DNA from 3 places in the Staphylococcus epidermidis genome. Region 1 is predicted to be linked to each of the others. Evidence: riboswitches for the same ligand, from Rfam matches in the RefSeq annotation. Region 1 holds a riboswitch; each other region holds the start of a gene.
What was found. A riboswitch is a leader RNA that binds a small molecule or an ion and turns the genes downstream of it on or off. The one in region 1 is predicted to bind thiamine pyrophosphate.
Positions count from the first base shown of each region.

Region 2: another riboswitch for thiamine pyrophosphate. It lies ahead of FNL83_RS10820 (3-oxoacyl-ACP reductase); the one in region 1 lies ahead of FNL83_RS01065 (ABC transporter substrate-binding protein).
Region 3: another riboswitch for thiamine pyrophosphate. It lies ahead of FNL83_RS08565 (ECF transporter S component); the one in region 1 lies ahead of FNL83_RS01065 (ABC transporter substrate-binding protein).

Region 1 covers NZ_AP019721.1:212,910-219,139, forward strand. Annotated here, with positions in the region: gene glcP (glucose transporter GlcP) at 1-251, shown strand, start outside; gene FNL83_RS01050 (ABC-ATPase domain-containing protein) at 406-2,109, shown strand; gene FNL83_RS01055 (MepB family protein) at 2,204-2,701, shown strand; gene rarD (EamA family transporter RarD) at 2,836-3,738, shown strand; gene FNL83_RS01065 (ABC transporter substrate-binding protein) at 3,846-4,757, opposite strand; TPP riboswitch at 4,814-4,915, opposite strand; gene FNL83_RS01070 (anion permease) at 5,130-6,230, opposite strand, start outside.
Region 2 covers NZ_AP019721.1:2,194,942-2,201,171, reverse strand. Annotated here, with positions in the region: gene FNL83_RS10830 (HAD family hydrolase) at 124-819, shown strand; gene FNL83_RS10825 (NtaA/DmoA family FMN-dependent monooxygenase) at 908-2,212, opposite strand; gene FNL83_RS10820 (3-oxoacyl-ACP reductase) at 2,274-3,026, opposite strand; TPP riboswitch at 3,127-3,226, opposite strand; gene FNL83_RS10815 (deoxynucleoside kinase) at 3,381-4,043, opposite strand; gene FNL83_RS10810 (deoxynucleoside kinase) at 4,036-4,653, opposite strand; gene tadA (tRNA adenosine(34) deaminase TadA) at 4,720-5,226, shown strand; gene FNL83_RS10795 (Cof-type HAD-IIB family hydrolase) at 5,394-6,230, shown strand, end outside.
Region 3 covers NZ_AP019721.1:1,763,156-1,769,385, reverse strand. Annotated here, with positions in the region: gene FNL83_RS08570 (ABC transporter ATP-binding protein) at 1-476, opposite strand, end outside; gene FNL83_RS08565 (ECF transporter S component) at 490-1,065, opposite strand; TPP riboswitch at 1,150-1,252, opposite strand; gene FNL83_RS08560 (oleate hydratase) at 1,588-3,363, shown strand; gene graF (glycopeptide resistance-associated protein GraF) at 3,775-3,909, opposite strand; gene auxA (lipoteichoic acid stability factor AuxA) at 4,061-5,353, shown strand; gene FNL83_RS08545 (class I SAM-dependent rRNA methyltransferase) at 5,659-6,230, shown strand, end outside.

The DNA of each region.
Region 1 (6,230 bases):
TCCCGATGCGCGCACGTGGCGCTGCTACGGGCATTTCAGCGCTTGTGCTAAATATCGGAACGCTTATCGTGTCATTGTTCTTCCCAATATTAAGTGATGCATTAAGTACAGAATGGGTATTTTTAATCTTTGCATTCATAGGTGTTTTAGCGATGATTTTCGTAATTAAATTCTTACCAGAAACACGCGGACGTAGTTTAGAAGAAATAGAATATGAATTACGTGAACGTACAGGAGCAAGAACTGAATAATTACAATGTGAAGTACTTCAAATTTTCAATGTATAGTTGAAAATTTGGAGTATTTTTTAGTTCAAATATTTTTGTAGGAATGTCAACGTTTAGTACACTTGATAATAGGCACAAGAATAATAGTAATGATATATGAACGTTGGAGGTTGAAAATATGAAAAGTGCCCAAGCACTTGAACAGACTTTAACATCGTTAGACGGTCAAAAGTACGGTGCGTATAAGCAAATAAAAGACCTATACGAATTTAATTTATTTAAACTACGTATTGACCATATCCAAGCTGATCCATTTGCGCCACCATCTAAGATGAGTGTTGTTATAGATCGCCAACAAGCAAAATTTCCTGATTCTTTATTAAATTCTGAACTGAAACAACGGGCTGTGAGTGATTACTTAACGCGCGTGTTTCATAAGCAGATTCAATCAATAGTAGCCCAAGATAAAAAAGTAAGTAAAATTCAAATTGATAGTTGTGGCCAAGAAATCTTAGAGCGTACCGCAGTAGTAATTAAGAATCGTCAAATTGAGGCACGTATTGAAGTTGGATTACCAGCACGAGGACGTACCATATTAGGTAGAATAGCAAGACATACACTTATTAATGTATTACCTCAAATAGTAGAACATGCCTTATGTTATCGCAACATTAATGTTTCACAATTGGAACAACAAGTTGAATTAATGATAGATCAAGAGGAGATTAGACAACAGTTAGTAAAACGTGACCTTGTTGCATTTGTAGCAAATGGTGCTATTTTACCAAGAAAAAGTGGTGTTTCAGATCTCCCTATGAATAACGCTATTGAATTTAAAAGTCCTAAACAATATGAGATTGTAATGAAACTATCGAGTGGCAAAGTTATTAAGGGTATGGGTATTCCCAAAGGCATTACACTAATAGTTGGAGGCGGTTATCATGGTAAATCAACATTACTTGAAGCGTTAGAACGAGGTGTATATAATCATATTGCTGGTGATGGTAGAGAATATGTGATTACAAATCAAGATGCAATGAAAATTCGTGCTGAAGACGGAAGAAGTATTCAAAATGTTAATATCCAGCCATTTATTGATCATTTGCCAGGTGAAAAAGATACTACACATTTTTCAACTGAAAATGCGAGTGGTAGTACGTCTCAAGCTGCAAATGTCATGGAAGCTTTAGAATCACAAGCATCATTGTTACTCATTGATGAAGATACATCTGCAACGAATTTCATGATTCGTGATGGTCGTATGCAACGTTTAATTGCTCCCGAAAAAGAGCCGATTACACCCTTTTCTAATAAGGTAAAAGCATTATATGACGACCATAACGTGTCGACTATTCTAATCGTTGGAGGTTCGGGAGATTATTTTGATGTGGCAGATCAAGTATTGATGATGGATGAATATGTGTTGAAAGATGTTACGCAACATGCTAAAGACATTGCGCAGTCAGACGGTTATCAAAGAAGGCTTTCTTCTCACTATCAGTTCGGTCACATTCCATCAAGAATTCCGTTGAGAGCGAGTTTTAATCAAAAAGGGAAACGTGATCGCTTTAAAGCTAAAGGATTGAATGTAGTAACGTATGGTAAGGAAACTATTCATATTTCTGGCTTAGAACAACTTGTCGATGACAGTCAAACACAAGGTTTAGCGATGATGTTAAGTTATGTAAAAAATGAATTGCTAGATGACAAAAGTACGATTGTAGAATTGACCAATAGTTTGTATCAACGGATTGAGAAACACGGATTAGATGTTATATCAAATCATCAGGGGCATCCTGGTCATTTAGCGCTACCTAGAAAGCAGGAGTTTATTGCGACACTTAATCGATATCGTAGATTAAAAATAAAGCAAAGGGAATAAATATATGCCCATTTTAAATATTTATTATAAAAGTATTTCAGAGTTTGCGTCGATGTATTGAACTTTGAGACTAAAAGTAAAGGGGAGTATGAAGATGAAGTCTTCAGTTCGATTGTTGAATCACATCATAAAGATAATGAACTTACAACAATCATTAATTATAAGAGATGAACAGTGGAATCAATCTTATGAGGCATACAATTTTAATATTAATGGCTACGTATTTAAAAGTAGGTTAGCTAAGAAAACAACAAAGAAAAAAGGATATTTTTTATCGCTTTGGGAAAAAGATAAAACAAAGAAAAATCGAGCATTTGACTATGAGTCATTTCCTGGGAAATTAATTGTACACGTGATGGATGATTCTCAAGTAGGTCAGTTTATTTTTCCAAAACATGTACTTTTTCATAAAGGTATTTTAAGAAATCATGCATCTAAAGGGAAAATGGCTTTTCGAGTGTATCCTACATGGGAGAAAGATTTAAATCGTGTCGCTCACAAGACACAAGAGTGGCAAAAACAATACTTTATAGATATGTCTCAAACAATTGATGTACCAAGTATTAAACGTGCTTATTTTAATGAAGATTGATTATAAAATCAAAAGCTGTACACAAACAGATATGTGTAAATATTGCTGTTTTATTAGTAAATTTGATTACATAACTGTCAATGAGTTGGAATGAGTCTCATTTTTTAATCATTTATATTGAGGGAGGGTTAATGGTGTCTTCGGAGTATAAAAAAGGAATATTTTTAGCTTTAGGTGCTTATATTTTATGGGGGATTTTACCCATATATTGGCGTTTAATTGATGAAATAGGCGCTTTTGAAATTTTGGCATTCCGTATTATTTTTTCAGTGATATTTATGATTTTTGTGCTCATTATAGGAAAAAATCAACGGAACGCTTTTTTTAGAGATGTTAATCAGTTGGTATCGCATCCCGTGCAACTTATTGCCATCATAGTTGCAGGGTATGTTATTACCGTGAATTGGGGGACATTTATTTGGGCAGTATCTAATGGTCACGTGCTACAATCTAGCTTAGGTTACTACATTAACCCACTAGTGAGTATCGTCTTGGCGCTTATATTTTTAAAAGAGAGATTTAATAAATTCGAATGGTTAGCCATCATTTTTGCACTAGTAGGCGTACTTTATATGACAATAAAAATCGGTGAATTTCCATTTATTTCACTTCTGTTAGCATTTTCTTTTGGTATTTATGGTTTACTAAAAAAGATTGTGCATATCGATGCGATAAGTAGCATCACTATTGAATGTATTGTTACTGCACCAGCCGGTTTAATCTATGTTATTTACCTATGGCAGCAACAACACATAACATTTGGATTAAATATATCATCATTTTGGCTACTATTTTCAGGTGCAATTACAGCAATACCATTGATTCTGTTCTCAGCAGGTGCTAAGCGAATTCCATTATCGTTAACTGGCTTCATTCAATATGTAGGGCCGACAATCATGTTTATCTTAGGTATCTTTGTCTTTAAAGAGCCATTTAATACTGATCAATTGATTACCTTTATTTTTATATGGATAGGTATTGTGTTATATAGTATTTCTCAATATGTTCAAATTAAGAAAAACCCAGTTGTAAAATAGTAAAATAAATATACCTTCACTTTATTTGATGTACATTCTCTAAATTAGATATTGATTCTAACTATTGATGTGTACATTAACGTTTAAATAGAGTGAAGGTGTATTTTTTATTTTGTATATCGACTGAATAGTAGTTGATTTGTAAAATATAAAGTTGGGTTAATCGTGTCTTTAATATCATTGACTTCTTTAAGCCACAACTGTAAATCATTGTAGTAGTCGGAACTCATAGACAAATCATTTGTAAAACATTTAGCTGTTGCTTCAATTGTATCTTTGTTTAATTGGTTAGAGATATCAGTTTGAGTATACGTTGAGTAAATTTCAATTGCACTTTCTAAATGATGATTGATGTAATGAATGGCCTTTTGAATGACTTTCAGAAACTTTTTAAGTTTGACCTCACTCGTATTTAATACTTCAGGTGTAGTAATGAAAATGAGTTGACAAAAATCGGGTACATTATAATTTTTAAGTGGAAAATAATCTACATTAAGTCCTTGATTTCTAGCTTCAAGAATTTCAAAATTTTCGAAAATGAGTGTAGCAGCATCAGCTTTATCAGTTAAAAGTGCATCAGTATGATAAAAGCTATGATTAACTGGTGTGATGTCACCCTCTTTATATGTGCCACCATCTGCTTCAATCATCGTTTTAGCCATGGCAATACCACCTGGACCGGGAGCGCCAGGATATTGAAGCCGTTTACCGATTAAATCTTTGGGGCGAGCGATATTTTTATCTTTGTTATACATAATACCTCCGTTAGTGTGAAGATATCTCGCAAACCCGATGACGTTTTGTTCTTTAGCTCTATCTTGAACCAGATGAATAGGTTCAGTAATCGCGATATCCATTGAACCATTTTCAATCTCGTCTAGTGCGTCAAAGTGTTCCTTTGGTTCAATCATCTCAATTTCTAATGATTCTTCTTTAAACCAACCTTTTTCGATACCTAAGATTAACAGCATATGATCAGGATTTAAAAACCATTCTAAACCTACTGTTAATTTGTCCATAAAAAAATTCCTCCATCCATTTAATTATTGCGTAAAAAAGTGAATGAAGAAACAGTTATCAATATTGCTCACTTTCCTACGCCGGTGCTAACCAACAGGTTCAAGGGTTGAAAGTAGACTTTCTCTCAGCAAATTGAATTGCACCCCTAGTGATACTAGTTAATCTATGTACAGAATAACATAGTTGAATTGAATAAAAAGTGAAATGAATATAGTAAATATTAATCTTGGGAGTATGATGCAAAAAAATAAAAAGTGAAATGAATATAGTAAATATTAATCTTGGGAGTATGATGCAAAAAAATAAGCTAACGTTTCAAACGTTAGCTTACAATATATTTGATGAACTGAAGTTTAATTAAAATTCTAACTTTACATCATACCAATGAGTTTCATCCATAGTGAACCTACACCAATCCAAATAATAAAATAGACTATACCAAGTACAATATTCATAGTCCACCAGCGCTTTTGTGTAACATAGCCAGCTGCGTATAATATGGGCGCTGGTCCACTACTATAGTGTGTTGTTGATGCCAGTAAGTTACCAAAGAACCCTAACATTAATGCACTGAATAATGGCGGTGCACCCGAAGCGACTGCAACACCGAGTAACGCGGCGTACATGGCGCTGACATGTGCTGTTGCACTTGCGAATAAATAATGTGAGTAGAAATAAAACAAGATGAGTAAAACTAAAACGATAGGCCAACTAAAGCCATTCAAACCTTGAGCAATGAGTTTGCTTAACCATGGGATAAAGCCTAACTTGTTTAATTGTTCTGCCATTAATACAAGAACTGAGAACCAAACGAGTGTATTCCATGCTCCTGTTTCATTTAAAATATCTGACCACGCTAATACACCTGTTAATAATAACAATGCTAAAGCAATAAATGCAGTGAGCGTGGCATCAACATTAATGAAGCTTCCTAATACCCACAAAGCCAATGCTATGATAAAGATGCCAACCATCAATTTTTCGGCTATAGACATATGTCCCATTTCTTCTAGTTGTTCAGTAGCCCATTTTTTAGCGTTAGGCGTTTCTTTAACAGTTGGTGGGTATAATTTATAAATAATGAAAGGGACAACGATGAGGGAAATCAATCCGGGTATAATAGCAGCAACAAACCAATTCATCCATGTAATTTGAACGTGTGCCGTTTTTTCAGCTAAACTTTGTGCTATAGGGTTACCGGCCATAGCTGTTAAAAACATAGCTGAAGTAATTAAATTACCTTGGAACTCAGTAAAGATTAAAAACGCACCCATTTTTCTCTCAGAACCATCTCTCGGCGATGAACCAAATGACTCTGACAAGGACTTAATGATTGGAAACATAATACCACCAGCACGTGCTGTATTACTTGGCGTAGCAGGAGATAAGATAAGATCAACACCAACAAGTGAATAAGCCAAACCAAGCGTTTTCTTTCCAAATAATTTAACGAATTGCAGAGCAATACGTCG
Region 2 (6,230 bases), 440 kb from region 1:
AATCCAATTTTAGTTTTAATACTTAAACAAAATTCAATTTCCTATAATTGTTATGCAAACTATAATACAATAGTTTATATAACTATAATTAATATAAAAATCATTTTCAGGAGAGAATTAAAAGTGGAATGGATATTATTTGATAAAGATGGTACATTGATTGAGTTTGACAGTAGTTGGGAAAAAATTGGCGTACGTCTCGTTGATCAACTTTTAGAAACCTTTCCAGTACATGACAAGGAAGCGGCACATCGCCAATTAGGTATTATCGATAAAAAAATTAAACCAGATTCTGTTATGGGATCAGGTTCATTAGGTGAAATTATAGAGTCTTTTAATGGTGTAACAGGTAAAGAAACTTCAGATTGGACAAGGGATACGAGTCAGGAACTCATTGATTCAAGAGTGCCTGAAAACAATTGGATTGATGGTGTACAAGAAACTATTCAAGCTCTTAGAAATGAAGGATATCACATAGGCATAGTAACAAGTGATACTAAAAAAGGAGTCGATCAATTTCTGGAGGAAACGCAAACTAGAAATCTCTTTGATTTAGTAATTTCTACAGAAACACATGCAGAAGAAAAACCACATCCTAAAGTGTTAGATCCACTATTTAATGCTTTTGATGTTGAACCGGGACAGGTAGCAATAGTAGGAGATACGGCCAACGATATGAAAACCGCGATTAATGCTAATTTAGGATTAGGTATCGGTGTGCTAACAGGCGTGGCTAAAAAAGAGGAACTCTACGACGCAGATGTCATCATAAACAGTGCAAAAGATGTTAAACAAGTTATAGAACAATACGGAAAATAAAATTTTTAAATTGAGTAAGACGTAGATGTGTGAGTTGATTCGCACGTCTACGTCTTTTTCTTTTAATAATACATAAAAATCATCGGTTTTATGAGTTGAGATTTAATAATGTACGTAGTGTAGGTTGATTATAAGAATTTTTAAATAAAGAACGACGTTGTAGTTCTGGTATAATGTATTTTACAAAATCTTCAAGGCTATGGGGTAATGAAGGTGGCATCAGATTAAAGCCGTCTGCAACGCCTTCATTAAACCAGTGCTCCATCTCATCCACTATCTCCTCAGGTGTACCTATAAGAGTAAGATGACCACCACCGGCACTTAGGTAACCTAATAATTCTCTTACAGTTGGTTGTTTATCTTTTATAATTGCTAAAACTGTTTCATATCGACCAATCGGACCTTTGAAATTTTCAACGGGAGGTAAGGGAGGAACTGGTTCATCTAATTCCCAATCTGAACAATCTTGTTGAACAAAAAAACTGAGTTGCTTTAAAGCATCTTCAATGGGTAACTTTTGATCAAGTTCTGCTTTTTTTGATAATGCTTTTTCATGGGTTTCACCTACATACGTTACTAAACCAGGGAAAATTTTAATTTTTCTATCTGGATGGTGAGTTTTAGATATAGCATCAGACAATTTCTTTTTATAACTACGTGCTTGCTTAATATCCCATGAAACAGAGTAAACAGCATCAGCATATTTTGCTGCTAATGCAATACCTTCTTTTGACGCACCGGCTTGCATAGATACTGGTTTACCTTGAGGACTTTGTGGTGTTGTATGTGGTCCTCGTACTTGAAAATAGTCCCCCTCATGATAAAAAGGTTTAATATCTTTAGACTCAATAATTTTGTTGTTGTTTTTATCTGGTACATAAGATGCAGTTGACCAAGAAGTGAATAGCTTATTCATTACCGATGCAAATTCATCTGCTTTTTTGTAGCGCTCATGTCTTTCCGGTAAGTATTGAAGACTGTGATTTTGGGCTTCAATATCTGTCATGGATGTGACCAAATTCCAACCTACACGGCCATGAGATAAGTAGTCTAGACTTAATAATTGACGAGAAGCGGTGAATGGATTTGAAAATGTACTCGATATTGTTGGCACTAATCCTATATGCGATGTAACTTGTGCAATAGCTGATAAGTTAATTATAGGATCAAACCAAAAAGCGGGCATAGTAGTATTATCACTCGCATTAAAGGCTTGATTGTCTGCAAAAAAGACGATATCCAAAAAGCCTTTCTCAGCTATTTGAGCTAAATGCTGATAATAAGATATGTTGCCGATATCCTCAATATTAGAATCTTTCATACGCCATGCCGCTTGATGATGACCACACCCATACAGTAACACACCTATGTTAAGAAAGTGATTATTTGTCATATGAACACCTCATTAATTATTATCTTTTTGTAAAAAATACACAACCGAAGAGTGTAAACGCTTAGTTCATTGTTAAACCACCGTCAACGGTAATATTTTGACCTGTCACGCCACGTGCTTCGTCTGAAGCGAGATATACAACCATATTGGCTACATCTTGAGGTGATGTTACTTTTCTAAGAGGTGTAGTTTGAGCAATTAAATCAAATACTTCAGGTGTAGTAACTGCACTTGCATCAGTCGTTTTGAGTAATCCTCCAGAAACAACATTTGCTGTGATACCATATTGTCCAAGTTCTGCAGCAATATTACGGGTAAAGCCGATGAGACCTGCCTTTGCTGTTGTATACTCATGATAAGGTACGACTGGATTTTGATACAAATTGGTTCCAATACTAATAATGCATCCACTTTGTTGTTCTATAAATTGTGGTATGACGCTTTGAGTCACATTAAATGCTCCTTTTAAAGTACCATTAAGTTGTTGTTGATAATCTTCCCAAGTTAAATCTTCAAACGATTTTTGCTGATTTGGATCAAATTTAAAACCAACAAGTGCATTATTGATTACTATATCTATTTTTCCAAAATGTTGTGTGGCAGTTTGAATCATTTGATTCACATCGTTTCTGTCTGTCACATCAGCTTGAATAGCTATAGCCTTACTTTGATTATAATTTCTAATTAATTTTTCAGCTTTATCCTTATTTTGTTTGTAATTAACAACAACATTGTAGCCTTTTTCTAGTAAAGTTATTGCAATTTTAGCGCCTAATCCACGACTACTTCCCGTGATAATTGCAGTTTTTTTCATCTTCATGCCCCCAATATTTTTATTTGTATAAGAAAAAATGCACAACCTTCATGAGAAAAGTTGTGCATCCAAATCAATATATAAAGACAGAATGATAATTAGATGAGATTCAACACTTTCCTCCGCTAGTATAAGCTAGTTCAGGTTCAAAGGGTTTGGATGATATCCATCTCAGTTAAAAAACACCCCTAGTGCATATAATTCACTTATAGTACAAACATAGAATTTTTATAAAATATTGTCAACATTCTTAATAATAGCTATATCTGTTATTTTAATATTGAAGTAAAAAGTATATGAAATAGCTTGTGAAAGTATACAAATATAAGCTCTAATTTTCTACAATTGGATATATTATCTTGTATCCACTTGTCGGTATGCTTTAATAACTTGAGCAATTTTATCAATGACTGGATCAAGGGAGTCTAAATCTTCGTGTATGTCATATTCATTAATATTAAGTCGAACAACAGGACATGCATTAAAATTGTTAATCCAATTTTCATACCGTTTAAATAGTTTTCTCCAATATTCTGGATCTGTATTGATTTCCATGTCACGTCCACGCTGTTGAATACGATCAATTACTTCATCATAATCACATTCTAGATAAATTAGAACATCAGGCTTTGGAAAATAAGGTGTCATGACCATTGCATTAAATAATTCGTAATACGTGTGATAGTCGTCAGCACTCATTGTTCCTTGTTCTTCATGCATTTTTGCAAAAATATCTACATCCTCATAAATTGAACGATCTTGAACGAAACCTCCACCATACTCAAACATGCGTTTTTGTTCCTTAAAACGTTCAGCAAGAAAGTAAATTTGAAGATGAAAGCTCCAACGTTCAAAATTATGATAAAATTTATCTAAATAAGGATTATGGTCTACATTCTCAAAGGAAGTTTTAAAATTTAACTTATCAGCAAGTGCTTGTGTTAACGTAGATTTACCAACCCCTACAGTACCAGCAATGGTTATTACTGCATTTTGAGGAATACCATAATTATTCATCTTTATTTTCTCCAATCATAGGTTTTACTAAATTTAAAATATTTTGGTAATCGTAATCATTTTTAACGAAATCTTGTTGTGACGTATCAATTCGAATGACATTTGCACCGTCATTCTTTAATGATTCATAATAAGCAAGATAATCTTTTTTTAAAGTAAGTAAATAGTCATCTTCTATATGAGATTCAAAGCTACGATTACGTTGTGCAATTCTTGATTTTAATACATTTAAATCAGCATCTAAAAAGATAATTGTATTTGGCATTTCGATATCTTCAGTTAAAATATCAAAAATACGACTGAATTTATCAAATTCTTTAGCATCTAAAGTATTTTTAGCAAAAATTTTATTTTTATGAATATGATAATCGCTAACTATACCTTGATTTAGCGACTCAATATCTCTAATCTGTTTATATCTGTTACATAAAAAGAACATTTCAGTTTGAAAACTCCATTTTTCTATATCATCATAAAAATCAGATAGAAATGGATTTTCATCAACAATTTCTTTCTCTTCATAAAAACCAAACGTCTTGCTTAATCGGTGAGCAAGAGAGGATTTACCAACACCTATAGGTCCTTCGATTGCAATAAATGGTTTATTCATAATCACTTCTCCAAATGTTAAGATAGACAATGAGTATTGTACCATAAGTGAGGTATTCCAACACATATGAAAAAAAATCATGATTACATGCGCTTAGCAATTAATGAAGCACACAAAGCCAAAGCATTAGGAGAAGTTCCAATCGGAGCAGTTATTGTTAAAGAGGGTCAAGTCATTGCACGTGCACATAATTTAAGGGAAACATTGCAGCAACCTACCGCCCACGCAGAGCACATAGCGATAGAACGGGCTTCAGAAGTTGTCGGCAGTTGGAGATTAGAAGAATGTACGTTGTATGTTACATTAGAGCCCTGTGTTATGTGTGCGGGCACTATTATTATGAGCCGTATTCCAAAGGTTGTGTATGGTGCTACTGATCCCAAGGGAGGTTGTTCGGGAAGTCTTATGAATTTATTAGAACAACCCCAGTTTAATCATAGGGCAACCGTAGAAAAAGGAATTTTAGAAGAAGAGTGTGCAGAACTATTGAGAAGTTTTTTTAAGGAAATACGTGAAAAGAAAAAAGCAGAAAAACAGGGGAAGATACAAAAGGATATAAATTTGTTAAAATGATGTCGTACATAAATAAACGTATTTTTGAAGTCTAGTAAATCGTTAAAGATTGTGTGATAACATATAATAATAATGAAGTTAAGACATATGCTACACACATAAATTTTAAATTAATTTAAAAAATTCATATAGCATCACTTTAAAATAAGTGGAAACGAGGTCAACTAATGATAAAGCTAATAGCAACGGATATGGATGGAACATTACTTAACGCTGGTCATGAAATCACCACTATGAATCAAGAAGCTATAAAATTTGCGCAAGCGAACGGCATTACAGTAGTTATTGCAACTGGTAGAGCGTTTTACGAGGCACAAACACCTGTTGCTGAAACAGATTTAAAAGTCCCTTACATATGTTTGAATGGTGCAGAAGTTCGTGAGGAATCATTTAACATAATGAGTACATCACATCTTAATCATGATTTAGTACACAAAATTACGACAGCACTTAAAAATAATCATATTTATTATCAAATTTACACAAATCGTGGCATATATACAGAAGATCCTAAACGTGATTTAGCAATCTATATAGATATTGCAGAACGTGCGGGTCAAAAAGCAGATGTAGCCAAGATACGAAATAATATACAAAAACGCATAGATAACGGTACTTTAAAAGTTGTAGAAAATTATGATTCAATTGAAGATATTCCTGGAGAACTTATTATGAAGGTGTTAGCTTTTGATGCAGATTTAAGTAAAATCGACCAAGTAGGTCAGGAGTTAGCATCATCACCAAATTTAGCAGTATCCTCATCATCAAGAGGTAACCTAGAAATCACTCATTCAGACGCTCAAAAAGGCATTGCCTTATCAGCTATTGCTCATCAATTAGGTATAGATTTAACAGATGTGGTAGCAATAGGAGATAATTTAAATGATATTTCAATGCTAGAACGTGTAGGTTATCCAGTAGCAATGAATAATGCTACAGATGAAGTTAAACATATTGCTAAATATGTCACAGACACCAATGAAAATAGTGGAGTTGGAAAAGCA
Region 3 (6,230 bases), 870 kb from region 1:
ATTGCAGTAGGCTCATCTAAAAAAAGTGTCTTTGATTTTTGTAGTATTGTTTCAACAATAGCTAACTTCTGTTTCATGCCGCCACTTAGATTGTTGACATATGTTTTATGAGTAACATTAAGGTCTACAGACTTTAGTGCGTTTTCGATTTCTTGATCCATCTCACTTCTAGGAATATTTCTATTTTCTAAAACAAATGCAAGTTCTTCATATACTTTTGGCATACAAAATTGATTATCTGGATCTTGAAATATAACGCCACTATCATGATCAATATTCAATTCATCATATTTCATCGGAAGTTCAATTAAATTAGGTACTATTCCACTTAATACATTAAGTAATGTGCTTTTACCTGATCCGGAAGGACCGAGTAAAAGCACTTTTTCTTTATTTTTAATCTCAAGATTTAAGTTATCGAATATTTTCCTATCACCATTCGGATACTTTAAACGTAAATTTTTAACACGTAACAATTAAAAAATCCCCTTATAGGTTATCGTAATCTTGTTGTGATGCTGGTCTAAAGAATTTAGTTACACCGGTTTTATCTAATGCTTTGACAATCCAGTATGAAACTAAACCAGCTAATACAATTCCGCTAATTGAACGGAAAACTATAAATAGTAGTAAGTTCCATCCAGCAACTTCGTTTAAGTAACCATAGAAGTAATCCACTGGGAAAGAGATTAAAGCAGTTGCTAACCCAGCAAGCATTGCTACAGCAGCAGAACGTGATTTGTATTTAAAAATAGCAAATATAATTTCACAAGCCAATCCCTGTAATATCGCATATATGATAGTAGGTATATCAAATTTTCCCATAACAATCGTTTCACCAGCTCCAGCTGCGATTTCTGCTAATAATGCTATACCTGGCTTAGGAATGATTAAGTAACAAACGACTGCTGCCATAAACCATACACCATATGTAAGTTGTTCTAAGTGAATACCCGCAACTTGTACAATATTGTAAACAAACCACCATAAGTTATAAATGATGGCAAATACTACTGAAATTAAAACTGTCACAAGAATTTCAGATAGTTTCAAACCTTTTGACATAAAAAACATCCTCCTAAAAAACGCACAACCTTCTCTAGGAAAGTTGTGCGTCAGAAGTTACATCTAATCATAATCCGTTAGATTAGATGTATAACAACACTTTCCTACGCTAGTAACTAGCTAGATCAGGTTCGAAGGGTTTGAGGTTGGCCTCATCTCAGTAAAGAATACACCCCTAGTGCGTTCAATTATTTAATTAACTTAAATGTATGATTTTTATCATATATTGTCAAGGTTCTTTCGAGTATTGTTATTTAAATGAGAAATATATTTACTATTTTAGAGATGAATTGCAATAAATGTGTATCGAAGTAAAATTTATAGAATTAATGATTTAAATTTTTCTAACCAGTCTTTAATTTGATATTAAAAATAGCTAAATAAAAATGATTAGTATAGTTTTAAGTAAACTAAATTAAAAAATAACCAATTGTTTGTTTTATTACACAAAGAGGAGTAAAATACAATTGAAAGCGATATCATATAGATTTTCAAACTTTATCTAATTGGAGTGATGTTTCTATGTATTATACAAATAGTAATTATGAAGCGTTTGCTCGGCCTAAAAAACCTGAAAATGTTGATAATAAATCAGCCTATTTGATAGGGGCTGGATTAGCTTCTTTAGCTGCAGCATGTTTTTTAATTAGAGATGGACAAATGAAAGGCGAGAATATCCATATTTTAGAAGAGTTAGATATCTCAGGAGGAAGTTTAGATGGCATCAATATGGAGCATCATGGCTATGTAGTACGTGGTGGCAGAGAAATGGAAAATCATTTTGAATGCTTATGGGATTTATTCAGAAGTATACCATCACTTGAGCAAACTAATGCTTCTGTGTTAGACGAGTTTTATTGGTTAAATAAAGAAGACCCTAATTATTCTAAATGTAGAGCGATTGAAAGTGGAGGTAAGCGTATTGATACTGATGGTGATTTTACATTAACAAAAAAAGCAATTAAAGAAATTTTAAATTTATGTTTGATGAAAGAAGAAGATTTAGACGATGTTAAAATCACTGATGTCTTTTCAAGAGACTTTTTAAATTCTAATTTTTGGCTTTATTGGAAAACAATGTTTGCATTCGAGCCATGGCATTCAGCGATGGAGATGCGTAGATATCTTATGCGTTTTGTGCATCATATTGGTGGTTTAGCAGATTTTAGTGCATTAAAATTTACTAAGTATAATCAATATGAATCTTTAGTATTACCGATGATAGAATATCTAAAATCACATAGCGTGAACTTTGAATTTGGAGTACAAGTGAATAATATTTTAGTTGATGCAACACCATCTACTAAAATTGCTAGAGAAATCATTTTAACTAGAGATGATAAAGAAGAATCTATCCCGTTGACAGTTAATGACTTGGTATTTGTTACTAATGGAAGTATTACCGAAAGTTCAACCTATGGTGATAATGACCACCCTGCTCCTATAACACATTCTTTAGGTGGTAGTTGGACATTATGGAAAAACTTAGCTAATCAAAGTCCTGAATTCGGAAGACCTGAGAAATTCTGTGATCACATTCCAGCTAAAAGTTGGTTCGTATCAGCAACGGCAACAACAGATAATAAAAAAATAATCTCATATATCGAACAATTATGTAAAAGAGATGTTTTATCAGGTCGGACAGTCACAGGCGGTATCATTTCTGTCGCTAATTCGAGTTGGCAACTTAGTTTTACAGTGAACCGTCAGCAACAATTTAAGAAACAACCTAAAAATCAAGTTAGTGTATGGATTTACGCATTATACTCTGACGAAAAAGGAGACTTCATTAAAAAACCAATCACGGAATGTACTGGTAGTGAAATCTGTCAAGAATGGTTATATCATATGGGTGTTCCACAAGAGGAAATTGTTGAATTAGCTCAATCAGAATGTAACACGATTCCTGTTTATATGCCATATGTAACTGCATATTTCATGCCTAGAGCATACAAAGATCGACCGTTAGTAGTACCGAATGGCTCTAAAAATTTAGCATTTATTGGAAACTTTGCAGAAACAGCACGGGATACTGTATTCACTACAGAATATTCAGTTAGAACAGCTATGGAAGCTGTTTATCAATTATTGGATGTTGATAGAGGTGTACCTGAAGTTTATGCCTCTGAATTTGATGCACGCGTACTGATGGATGCATTTTATGAATTAAATGATCGTAAATCTTTACATGAACTTGTTAATAAAAACTTTATTAAAAGATCAGTATTAAATACAGTGCTGAAGAAAATACGTGGTACTTTCATTGAAGAATTGTTACGTAAACATAAATTACTATAGTGTAATTAAATGATAAATATAACTGTCGTCCAAGATTAGAATTTTGGCGACAGTTTTTTCTATCATTGATATTAATAATGATTTAAGAGCTATGACGCAAATCTTTCGAAAAAGTAGTCGTAAAATTGTTGTGTAATTTCTTTTGGATAAATAAATATTCTGCTGAATTTTACATAAATGTCAACTGTGAAATAAAAAAGGTTAAATAATAACGTAGATTTGTATTAAAAGAAATTATTATAATGATAATCATAGATGAACGCCTTTATTAGTACAGAAAAAAGACAATTTCTATCAAAAATTTTAATAGAAATTGTCTTTTTATATTACTTATGAACTCAATGATTCAACGATTTAAATGCTAATAGATCATCTTATTATCTAGCATAAACACTTATATCATTAGTGAAATTAATCTAGTGTATCTTGAATATCTTTCTTTGTTTGTTCGATATCATCTGTTTTTTCTTCGTTTTGTTCTTTAAGTTTTTCTTCTACTTCTTTGGCTTTTTCTGCTGATTTTTTTTCGAATTCTTTATTTGTCATAAAAATTCACCTCTTTAATAGGATTTCTGTTTACACAAATGTTTTACCCCGTTATTCTATTAATAAACGTTTGTAGGACTATAGATGTATTTCATGATATTTTAAAGACAATTAAACGATCTTCATATATAATAATTTTGAGGTGAACAGTATGTCTTTTCTTAGGAAACACACCGAAATTATATTTAGTTATATCATCGGTATCGTTTCACTTTTTACAGGTCTCATTATTTTTATTAACTTACCTTTAATCAAACAATTTAAAGGTGACAAAAAGGTTGATACGCATGTGCATAACGTATGGGAATTCCTAAATGCCTTTTTTGCCGAGATTATAAAAGTGATGAGTAAATTTATTGGTGGCTTTCCAATTACAAGTGCCATAGTAATCATCGTATTTGGTATTCTAGTGATGCTGTTAGGTCACACTTTATTTAGAACTATTAAATACGATTATGACATTTCAATTTTCTTTTTAGTTATTGGCATTATGTACTTTATCATTACATTATTGCTAATGACACAAGTGTATGGCTTTTTTGCTATCGTCTTTATTATTCCTTTTACAGTTCATATTGGTTACATAGTTTATAAAGATGAGTTGAACCAAGACAATCGAAAGAACCATTATATGTGGATTATTGTAACTTATGGAATGAGTTATCTTATTACCCAAATTTCGCTATATGGACGTATTGACGCAAATGAAATTGAATCAATTGATATTTTAAGTGTAAATACATTCTTCATTATTATGTGGTTATTAGGTCAGATGGCTATATGGAATTTCTTATTCCTAAGACGTTCATTACCACTCACTAAAGAAGAATTAGGCGAAGAGGAACCTGAACTTTCAAGAACTAATAAAGGCAATGTATCTAATCAAACTAAAGTTCACTTAAAACAACTACAAAATAAGACAACCGAGTATGCACGTAAGACTAGAAGAAGTGTTGATTTAGATAAAATTAGAGCCAAAAGGGACAAATTTAAGCAAAAAATTAACAGCATAGTAGATATACAAGAGGACGATATTCCAAATTGGATGAAAAAACCTAAATGGGTTAAACCTATGTATGTTCAATTGTTTTGTGGTGTAATTATTCTGTTTTTTGCTTTTCTAGAATTTAATAATAGAAACGCATTATTCTTAACTGGTGAATGGGAGTTATCACAAACGCAATATGTAGTTGAGTGGGTAACATTATTATTGCTACTTTTCATTATTATTATTTATATTGCAACTACATTAACTTATTATTTAAGGGATAAATATTATTATTTACAACTCTTTATGGGCAGTATTTTATTCTTTAAATTTCTTACAGAATTTATCAATATTATGGTACATGGATTATTATTATCAATTTTCATTACGCCAATCTTATTATTAATGCTTATTGCAATGATTGTTGCTTATTCTTTACAGTTGAGAGAAAAATAAATAGGTTAAATTTGATTTATAACAACTAATCATTGGTGAAAATACTTAACTTTTCAAATCAATAATTGTATTTATCTAACTTTATATTCAATGACCAGTAAGAAATATCACAGAAAGGTTTCTATGTGAGCAATACATTTCATGGGTGGGATAGTGAATTCAGAATGAATTTCGTCCCACTCTTTTTCTGTGTGATTCACTAAAGTTATTTGTTAAAATGATGTTGAAATTATATGGTGTTAACTGATTTACGAAACAAAATTATCATAACTAACAGTGATAAAAATTAAGAGAGGTATTCATTTATGAAACTTGCTACGCTAAATAAAGGCAAAGAAACAAAGTATTTAAACCACTATCCATTAATAGATGAAGAAGATTTATTTGAACATGATCATCTTAAAGAAGGTGATTTGATAACACTGGTGACAGAGCAACAACAATATATAGCTACTGGATATATTGGAAGACAACATAAAGGATTAGGATGGGTATTGAGTTATAATCAAAATGAAGAGATTAACACTTTGTTTTTTAAACGTTTATTTGAAGCTGCATTAGAAGAGCGACAATACTATTTCAACATAGAAGGTACAAATGCATTTAGATTATTTAATGCTGAAGGTGACGGTGTAGGTGGCCTGACAATTGATAATTATAACGGACATCTTTTAATTCAATGGTATTCGAAAGGAATATATAAATTTAGATTTCCTATCTTAGAAGCAATCAAAGAGGTATATGAATACACTTCAATTTTTGAGAAAATGCGTTTTAAAGGTACTTCCTACACTGGTGGCTTTGTAGAAGGTAATGCTCCTGAATTTCCTATCGTTGTAGAAGAAAATTTTACCTTTTATAATGTAGACCTAAACGA